2 regions of the Cyanobium sp. BA20m-14 genome follow, and region 2 is predicted to be linked to the other one. Evidence: riboswitches for the same ligand, from Rfam matches in the RefSeq annotation. Region 2 holds a riboswitch; the other holds the start of a gene.
The links. Region 2 has a riboswitch for cobalamin ahead of KBZ07_RS08125 (HupE/UreJ family protein). Riboswitches for the same ligand answer to the same signal wherever they lie in the genome.
Positions count from the first base shown of each region.

Region 1: it holds a riboswitch for cobalamin, as region 2 does, so the genes downstream of both, KBZ07_RS05535 (HupE/UreJ family protein) here and KBZ07_RS08125 (HupE/UreJ family protein) in region 2, are expected to answer to the same signal.

Region 1 is NZ_JAGQCR010000038.1:2,630-6,018, forward strand. Features, by position in the region: gene ilvD (dihydroxy-acid dehydratase) at 1-252, opposite strand, end outside; gene KBZ07_RS05520 (hypothetical protein) at 306-593, opposite strand; gene upp (uracil phosphoribosyltransferase) at 619-1,275, opposite strand; gene KBZ07_RS05530 (pentapeptide repeat-containing protein) at 1,315-1,803, shown strand; cobalamin riboswitch at 1,814-1,961, shown strand; gene KBZ07_RS05535 (HupE/UreJ family protein) at 1,977-2,636, shown strand; gene cobW (cobalamin biosynthesis protein CobW) at 2,638-3,389, shown strand, end outside.
Region 2 is NZ_JAGQCR010000067.1:1,438-4,826, reverse strand. Features, by position in the region: gene KBZ07_RS08135 (phosphoribosyltransferase) at 1-628, shown strand, start outside; gene KBZ07_RS08130 (hypothetical protein) at 588-1,025, opposite strand; partial or broken gene KBZ07_RS16445 (MerR family DNA-binding transcriptional regulator) at 1,086-1,151, opposite strand; cobalamin riboswitch at 1,190-1,337, shown strand; gene KBZ07_RS08125 (HupE/UreJ family protein) at 1,363-1,983, shown strand; gene KBZ07_RS08120 (hypothetical protein) at 2,330-2,596, shown strand; gene KBZ07_RS08115 (hypothetical protein) at 2,593-2,886, shown strand; partial or broken gene KBZ07_RS08110 (GDP-mannose 4,6-dehydratase) at 2,985-3,341, shown strand.

The sequences.
Region 1 (3,389 bases), on a different contig from region 2:
GCCCATCGAGATGCCATCGCTCACCGTGATCGTGCCGAACATCTGGGGCATGGCCCCGGCGGCATGGGCGGCCGCTTCGGCCCGGTGAGCCAGGTCGTTGAGGCCCAGGTTGCAGGGCGTGATTGTGCTGTAAGCGTTGGCGATGCCGATGATCGGCTTGTTGAAATCGCCATCACCAAAACCCACTGCACGCAGCATGGCCCGGTTGGGAGAGCGCTGGATCCCCTGGGTAATCGCGGCGGAGCGGAGCATGGCAGTGGGTCGGCTTCAGAAAACCTACCGACCGGACCAAACCAGGCCCGCTTTCAACCCCGGGTATTCATGGTTTCCAACTGGCGGCGCACATCCTCGATCGCCTGGTTTAGCTCATGCACCCGGTCATGGAGCTCCCTGTCTGGAGGTGCTTCCAGGGCGGCGGGCGGCCGCGGCGGCTTGGGCCCCTGGCGCATGGGTTGGCGCTTGCCCTGGCGCCGCTGCTCCGCCTCGGCCAGCAACCACCAGCCCAGCCAGGCAGCACCGAGTGCGGCGCCGGCCAGCAGGCTCAGCATCGAACCGCTGGCTCCGGAATTGGTTTTGCCGTTGTGAGCACCCATCAATCTGATCCTGATTAAGGCCAGCCTAGGCAGTAGGGACAGCCATTTCGAGCAGCGGGCCGGCGAAAAGACGCTCGTCCACAGCGCCAATGCCGGGGACAATCTGGCCTGCCCCGTCTAGTTCGGGATCGATGCCAGCGGTGTAAATGGTGAGATCGCCGTGGCGTTCGCCCACCAACTGCAGGCCCGGCCCGGAGGCCAGGGCGGTGACAACCCGCAGCCGATCCCCACTCACCCCAAGCTCGGCCAGGCGATCCAGCACCTGGTTCAGGCTTTCTCCCGTGGCCACGGTTCCGCAGAAAACCAGCACCCCGGAGCGGGGGGGGATTGGCCGTCCCAGGCCCCTGATTCCCTGCTGCTGCAGCCATAGATGCCGCACCTGGGCGCTTGGAATCACCGCTTGGGCCCCCTGCCAGAGCCCTAGGCCTGCGGTGAGCAGGGGAAGGGCCAGCAGGGGCACGTCCCCATCGACGATCTCTGCCTGGGTGGCGGCCAGGGGGGAGTCCACCTGGATGGAACGATGGGGCAGCCAGTCCCTGAGGGCTTCGTAGCTGAGCCAGCGTCCGAGTTCGGTGGTGGCGCTCGCGTACAGCGGCCCAGGGGTGTTGCGGTCCCGGAGCACGGCCAGCCAGTGGCCGATCAGGGGGTGGGGTGGAACCACCACCCGCAGGGCCATGGCCATGGTTGACAGAACTTGAGGTGTCAGCCTAATAGCCCGCCCATGGCCCCCCTTTTGACAGCCCTCGCCACCGTGATGGCCTGGCTGCTGGTGCTGGCGCCTGCCTGGGCCATCACGGCACCTGAGCTGCGCAGCCAAAGATCGCTTCAGGATCTTCAGCCCAACATGCATGGCCGCAACCTGCAGCAAGCTGAATTTCTCAAGGCATCCCTGGCTGGCTTTGATTTCAGTGACAGCGACCTGCGCGGCGCGGTTTTCAACAACAGCGACCTGCGCGGCGCCGATCTGCAGCAGGCAAACCTCGATGACAGCGTCGCCTTCGCCAGCCACTTTGAAGATGCGGATCTGCGCGGAGCGCTGCTGCGCAACGCGATGATGCTTCAGAGCCATTTCAAAGGAGCTTCGATCGAAGGGGCGGATTTCACCGACGCCGTGCTCGATATGCCGGAGAAAAAGGCCCTCTGCCTGCGTGCGGCCGGGACCAATCCAGTCTCCGGAGTGGCCACCCGAGAGAGCCTGGCCTGCCGCTAGGGAGGAAGCCAGATAGCATCGTCATTCCGGTTCCGGTGGGGAACAGCCACCGGAGGTAAGGGGGAAAGTCCGGTGTGAATCCGGCACTGTCCCGCAGCTGTGAAGGCGTGTCCCCGGACCGTCCAGTCAGAACGCCCGCCGGTTTTGTTCTTCCTACGGCGCGGACCGGCTCCATGAAAGTTTCCACGCACCAGCCCTCCGGCCTGAGCGCCCCAGGGCTGCGCAGTCACTCACTTTTCAGGCCTTCCCTTTGGCTGGCAGCAGCCCTGGTGGCCTCGCCGCTGCTGTTCAGCTCGCCTGCCCTGGCCCACCACTTCGCCGATCTGGGCCAGCTGAAGCCCACCTGGAGCAACGGTGTGATCAGCGGGCTGGCCCACCCCCTGCTGGGCCCAGATCACCTGGTTTTCCTGCTGGCACTCTCCCTGGTGGCTCTGCAGCGTCGTTGGAGCTGGGCCCTGGGTTTGCTCCTGGTTGGTTTGCTTGGTGGGGCAGCAGGCCTGGCCTGGCCTGGCCTGCCGGGGGCCGAGGCGCTGGTGGCCTGCACCCTGGTTGTGGAGGCCCTGGTGCTGCTGCGCCGCCTACCCCCGGTGTTGCTGTTGCCTGCAATGGCCCTGCATGGCTACGTGCTGAGTGTGCCGGTGTTCGGCTGGTCAACCATGCCGGTGGCTGCCTATGGGGCCGGACTGCTGCTCAGCCAGGGCAGCCTGCTGCTGGTTGCCCTCTGGTTGCTGCGCCCGCTCGCCAAGCGCCTCTCGCCGGCGAATCTGCGTTGGCTGGCCCTGGCCCTGACCGCCTGCGGAACCACCTGGGCTTTCTCAGCCTGGGCAGCCTGAAATGCAGGCCTTAACAAAACGCCTTCCCGTCACCGTGGTGACTGGCTTTTTGGGCGCTGGCAAAACAACCCTGCTGCGCCACCTGCTCCTCCATGGCGGCCAGCGGCTGGCCGTGTTGGTCAATGAGTTCGGGGAGGTGGGCATCGATGGGGCCCTCCTGCGCAGCTGTGGTTTTTGTCCTGATGAGGAGCTCGATTCCAGGCTGGTGGAACTGGCCAACGGCTGCCTGTGCTGCACGGTTCAAGACGAGTTCCTGCCCACCATGGAACGGCTGCTCGAGCGGGCTGACAGCCTTGACGGCATCGTGGTGGAGACCAGTGGTCTAGCCCTGCCAGAACCACTGATCGCGGCTCTGAATTGGCCCGAGATCCGTACCCGGATCAGGCTCAACGGGGTGGTGGCCGTCGTCGACGGCGAGGCCCTGGCCGCTGGTGCGGTGGTGGCCAACCCGGCCGCCCTGGAGGCCCAGCGCCTCTCCGATCCCAGCCTGGACCACGCCAGTGATATCGATGAACTCTTTGGCGAACAGCTGGAAGCGGCCGATCTGGTCTTGATAAGTAGGGCGGACTGTCTCTCCAAGGACGCCCTTGAGGGGGTGGAACGGCAGCTGGCCCCCCGTCTCCGCCCCGGCGCTGCCGTGGTTCCGATGGGGCGGGGGGAGGTGTCTCCCGAACTGGTTTTGGGCATGGCCAGGGCCAGCAGCCCAGCAGCTGGAGAGGGCCATGACCACACCCACGAGCACGAGCACGAGCA
Region 2 (3,389 bases):
ATCCAGCCACCACTGCGGCAGCAACACCAGGGTGCTGGCCCTGCCGCGGGGCGGGGTGCCAGTTGCGGTGGCCCTGGCTGGGCGGCTGCACTTACCAGTGGCGACCTGGTCGGTGCGCAAGGTGGCGGATCCCCAATGGCCGGAGGTGGCGATCGGAGCGATCGCTGGCCAGGGGGTGGCGGTTTGGCGCAATGGGGGGGAGGCGCGGCGCCGCGAGGCGATGGCCCGCTCCCATGGGTGGCTGCAGGCTGAGGAGCTGGAGTTGGCAAGGCGTCAGCGCCTGTTTGGTGATCCGGTGGCCCAGGAGCTGCAGGCACGGGATCTGATCGTTGTTGACGATGGCATCGCCACCGGGATGACGGTGAAGGCAGCCCTGCTGGCGCTGCAGCAGGTTCAACCCTGCAGCCTCACCTTGGCCGTGCCGGTGGTGGATCGCGCGGTGGCCGGGGAGTTGGCCGGGATGGTCGACCAGCTCGAAGCGGTGGCGATCGTCGACCAGCTCGCTGCGGTTGGGATGTGGTTTGAAACGTTTAACCAGCTCAGCGATCAGGAGGTGCTCGAGCTTCTTGAGTCGGCTCGGAATCAACTCAGGCGTTCTGCCTCCACCAGCGCCAGCCCTCCAGATTGATCAGCAGGCCGAACCCGGTGAGGGCCAGCATCAGCACGATCTGATCAGGTCGGGCATCGGGTACGACGATGTCGGCGATCAGATGGGGCAGATTTGTGATGGAGTAAACGACGCTGAACCAGAAGTGGATGCGGCGCCAGGGCCGCCAGCGCTTAGCAGGCGCGGCCGCAGTATCCGCATAGGCGATCAGCACGATCGCGATCAGGGGCAGGAGAAAGTAGCCGAGCATGGCCCCAAACAAAAGGGGCAGGGCGCTGGCGGGTACGTGGCTCTCGATCTCAGGTGACTGGCCATGGAATAGCGGCATCAGCCCCAGATCCACATGGAAAAGCATGGCCAGCAACCAGGTGATCCAGAGGGTGATCAGCCTCGGGGCATGGCGGGTGCCGCTGAGCATGGCGCTATGGGATATTTATCGCCGCAATCCTGCCATCTATCTAACAGTCGATGAAGTTCCTTAATTGCAGTAAAAACGAATCGTTTTCACTGAAACTCCCAAGCGCTTGGCAATCTCACCGATGGGTAGGGCGGGCTAATCCATCACTCCATTGGTGTTCCAACCATCCATAGTGGGGGAACGGGTCCACTGCCCCTGCAGTGGTCACAAGAGGAAAGTGCGGTGAGGGTTTGCCCAATTCCGCCGCTGTCCCGCAACTGTGAAGGGTTTGCCCCCTGAGCCAGAACACTCACCGTCATCTGCTCACCATCGTCCTCGGCGCGGACCGAGACAACCCATGAAACGCTTCACCGCCCCCCTGATCGCCACCGCAGCAGGTGCAGTCATGCTGCTGGACACAAGTCCCGTCCTTGCCCATGGCGCCGCCGCTGGTGGGGCCCTGGGTGGCTTAACCCACCCCTTGCTCGGCTTCGATCACCTGTTCATGTTGATGGCCGTGGGCACCGCCGCCTCCCTGATCTCTGCCCGCCTGCTGGTCTGGGCGCTGGCGGGGGCAGTTCTCGGCGCGGCCATCGGTCTGGCTGGCTTGAATCTTCCTTCTGCTGAAGTTATGGCGGCACTTTCCATTTCTGCGGTGGCTGGTTTGAGCCTGCTGGCAGGCAAGGCCGTCGGGACGGCCGACGCCAATGGGCCGATCAGCATCAGGCGCGCAGTGGTTGGCGCAGTAGTTGGCTCAGGGGTTGCCATTCACGCCATGCTCCATGGCCTGGAGGCCCCGCAAGAGGGCAATACCTTGATCTGGTGGAGTGGCGCCCTGCTCAGTTCTGCCCTGGTGTGCGCTGGGACCTGCCTGCTCCTGAAGAAACTGCCCCCATCCCTTACCAAGGCAGCAGCAATCACCTTGATTGCGATCGGAGGCCTACTTGCCATAGGCCAAGTTGGCCTTTTGGCCGGTTGAAGGATCCCAGTCTTTTGGCAGGGGGCGACCGACGCTGACACGTCGACGCAAGGCCGAGCTGCTGGGTGGTGATCAGAGCTCGCAGGGCGTGCTGCTCAGGCAGTCGACCAGCTTGTACCAGGCGGCGCAGCACCGAGATCAGCTCGGCATCAATCAGGTCTGGGGCCTGGAGGTTGGCTTCCGCAAGCCGGGCGCTGGCGGCGCCGTGGATTAACAGTGCCTCCACCAGAACCGAAGCATCTGCCAGAACCGAAGCATCTGCCAGAACCGAAGCATCCACCACCTCAACTCAAGTGGCCAGATTCCAGTCAGCGTCTCGCTAGGTTGGCATGAAAGCGGTACTGGCATGAACAGCTCGCGGCTGGTGGCAAAGCAGGTCGGCGCGAGCGGCCAGATCTCCCTTGGTAAGGAGTACGCGGGGCGCACCGTGTTGATCGACAGCAGCGAGCCTGGCGTGTGGGTAATCAAGACAGCGCAGACCATTCCAGATTCTGAACTCTGGCTCCATCAGCCGGAATCATCTGCTCGGCTTGATCGGGCTTTGCTGGCCATGACCGAACCATCCAGCCCTGCTGATCTCGAGGCGCTGGAGCAGCACCTAAGCGGCACGTGATTCAGCTGGATTTCAACAACCCCGAATTCCAGGCCAATTTGTTCGCGCTCAACAAACCGGACGCCTGGGCTGTCTTCAAGACACTCAAACTCCTGCAGGCGATGACTTGGGAGCAGATCCAAGCCAGCAAAGGCCTGCATTGGGAATTGATCCAGAGCCGCCAAGGGCCAGACGGTCAACGGCTCTACTCGATGCGCATCTCGCGCAGCTGCCGGGCCGTCGCCTGGCGCGATGGTCCATGGTTGCGCTTGCTCTCCCTTCACCCTGATCACGATTCGGCCTATCGATGAACGCCAGCGCCGGCCGGCATCAGGTGCTCATAGAAGCCAAGGATCTGCTCGGATTCGGCATTCACCAGGCGTAGTGGGCCACAACAGCCGTTTGATCGACCTCGGTGACCACAAACACGCGTGTTCTAGCGGCTCATGCCGATCAGCCAAATGGCGTGGGCCGCTTGCAGATCTTGCGCACCAACAGATTCCACCACATCAGCGCCGGCGAGGTGTTTGGCTCGCTGAGGCCTACGGGGCGCTTCTCGGAAACCACCCCCTGGTACCCGCGCAGCCTCTATTCGGCCAGCAAGGCGGCCAGCGAACACCTGGTGAACGCGTGGCACCACACCTACGGCCCCTGGCAGTTTCCCGAGAAGCTGATCCCGGGCGATGGCCTCAACGTGCGCGACTGGCTGTTAGTGGAAGACCACGTGGATGCCCTACTGCGGCGGTTGGCTGGGGGTGCTGGCGGCGGCATCACGAATGCTGGAAAGGAATGACGCGCCGTTTCAATGTGGTGG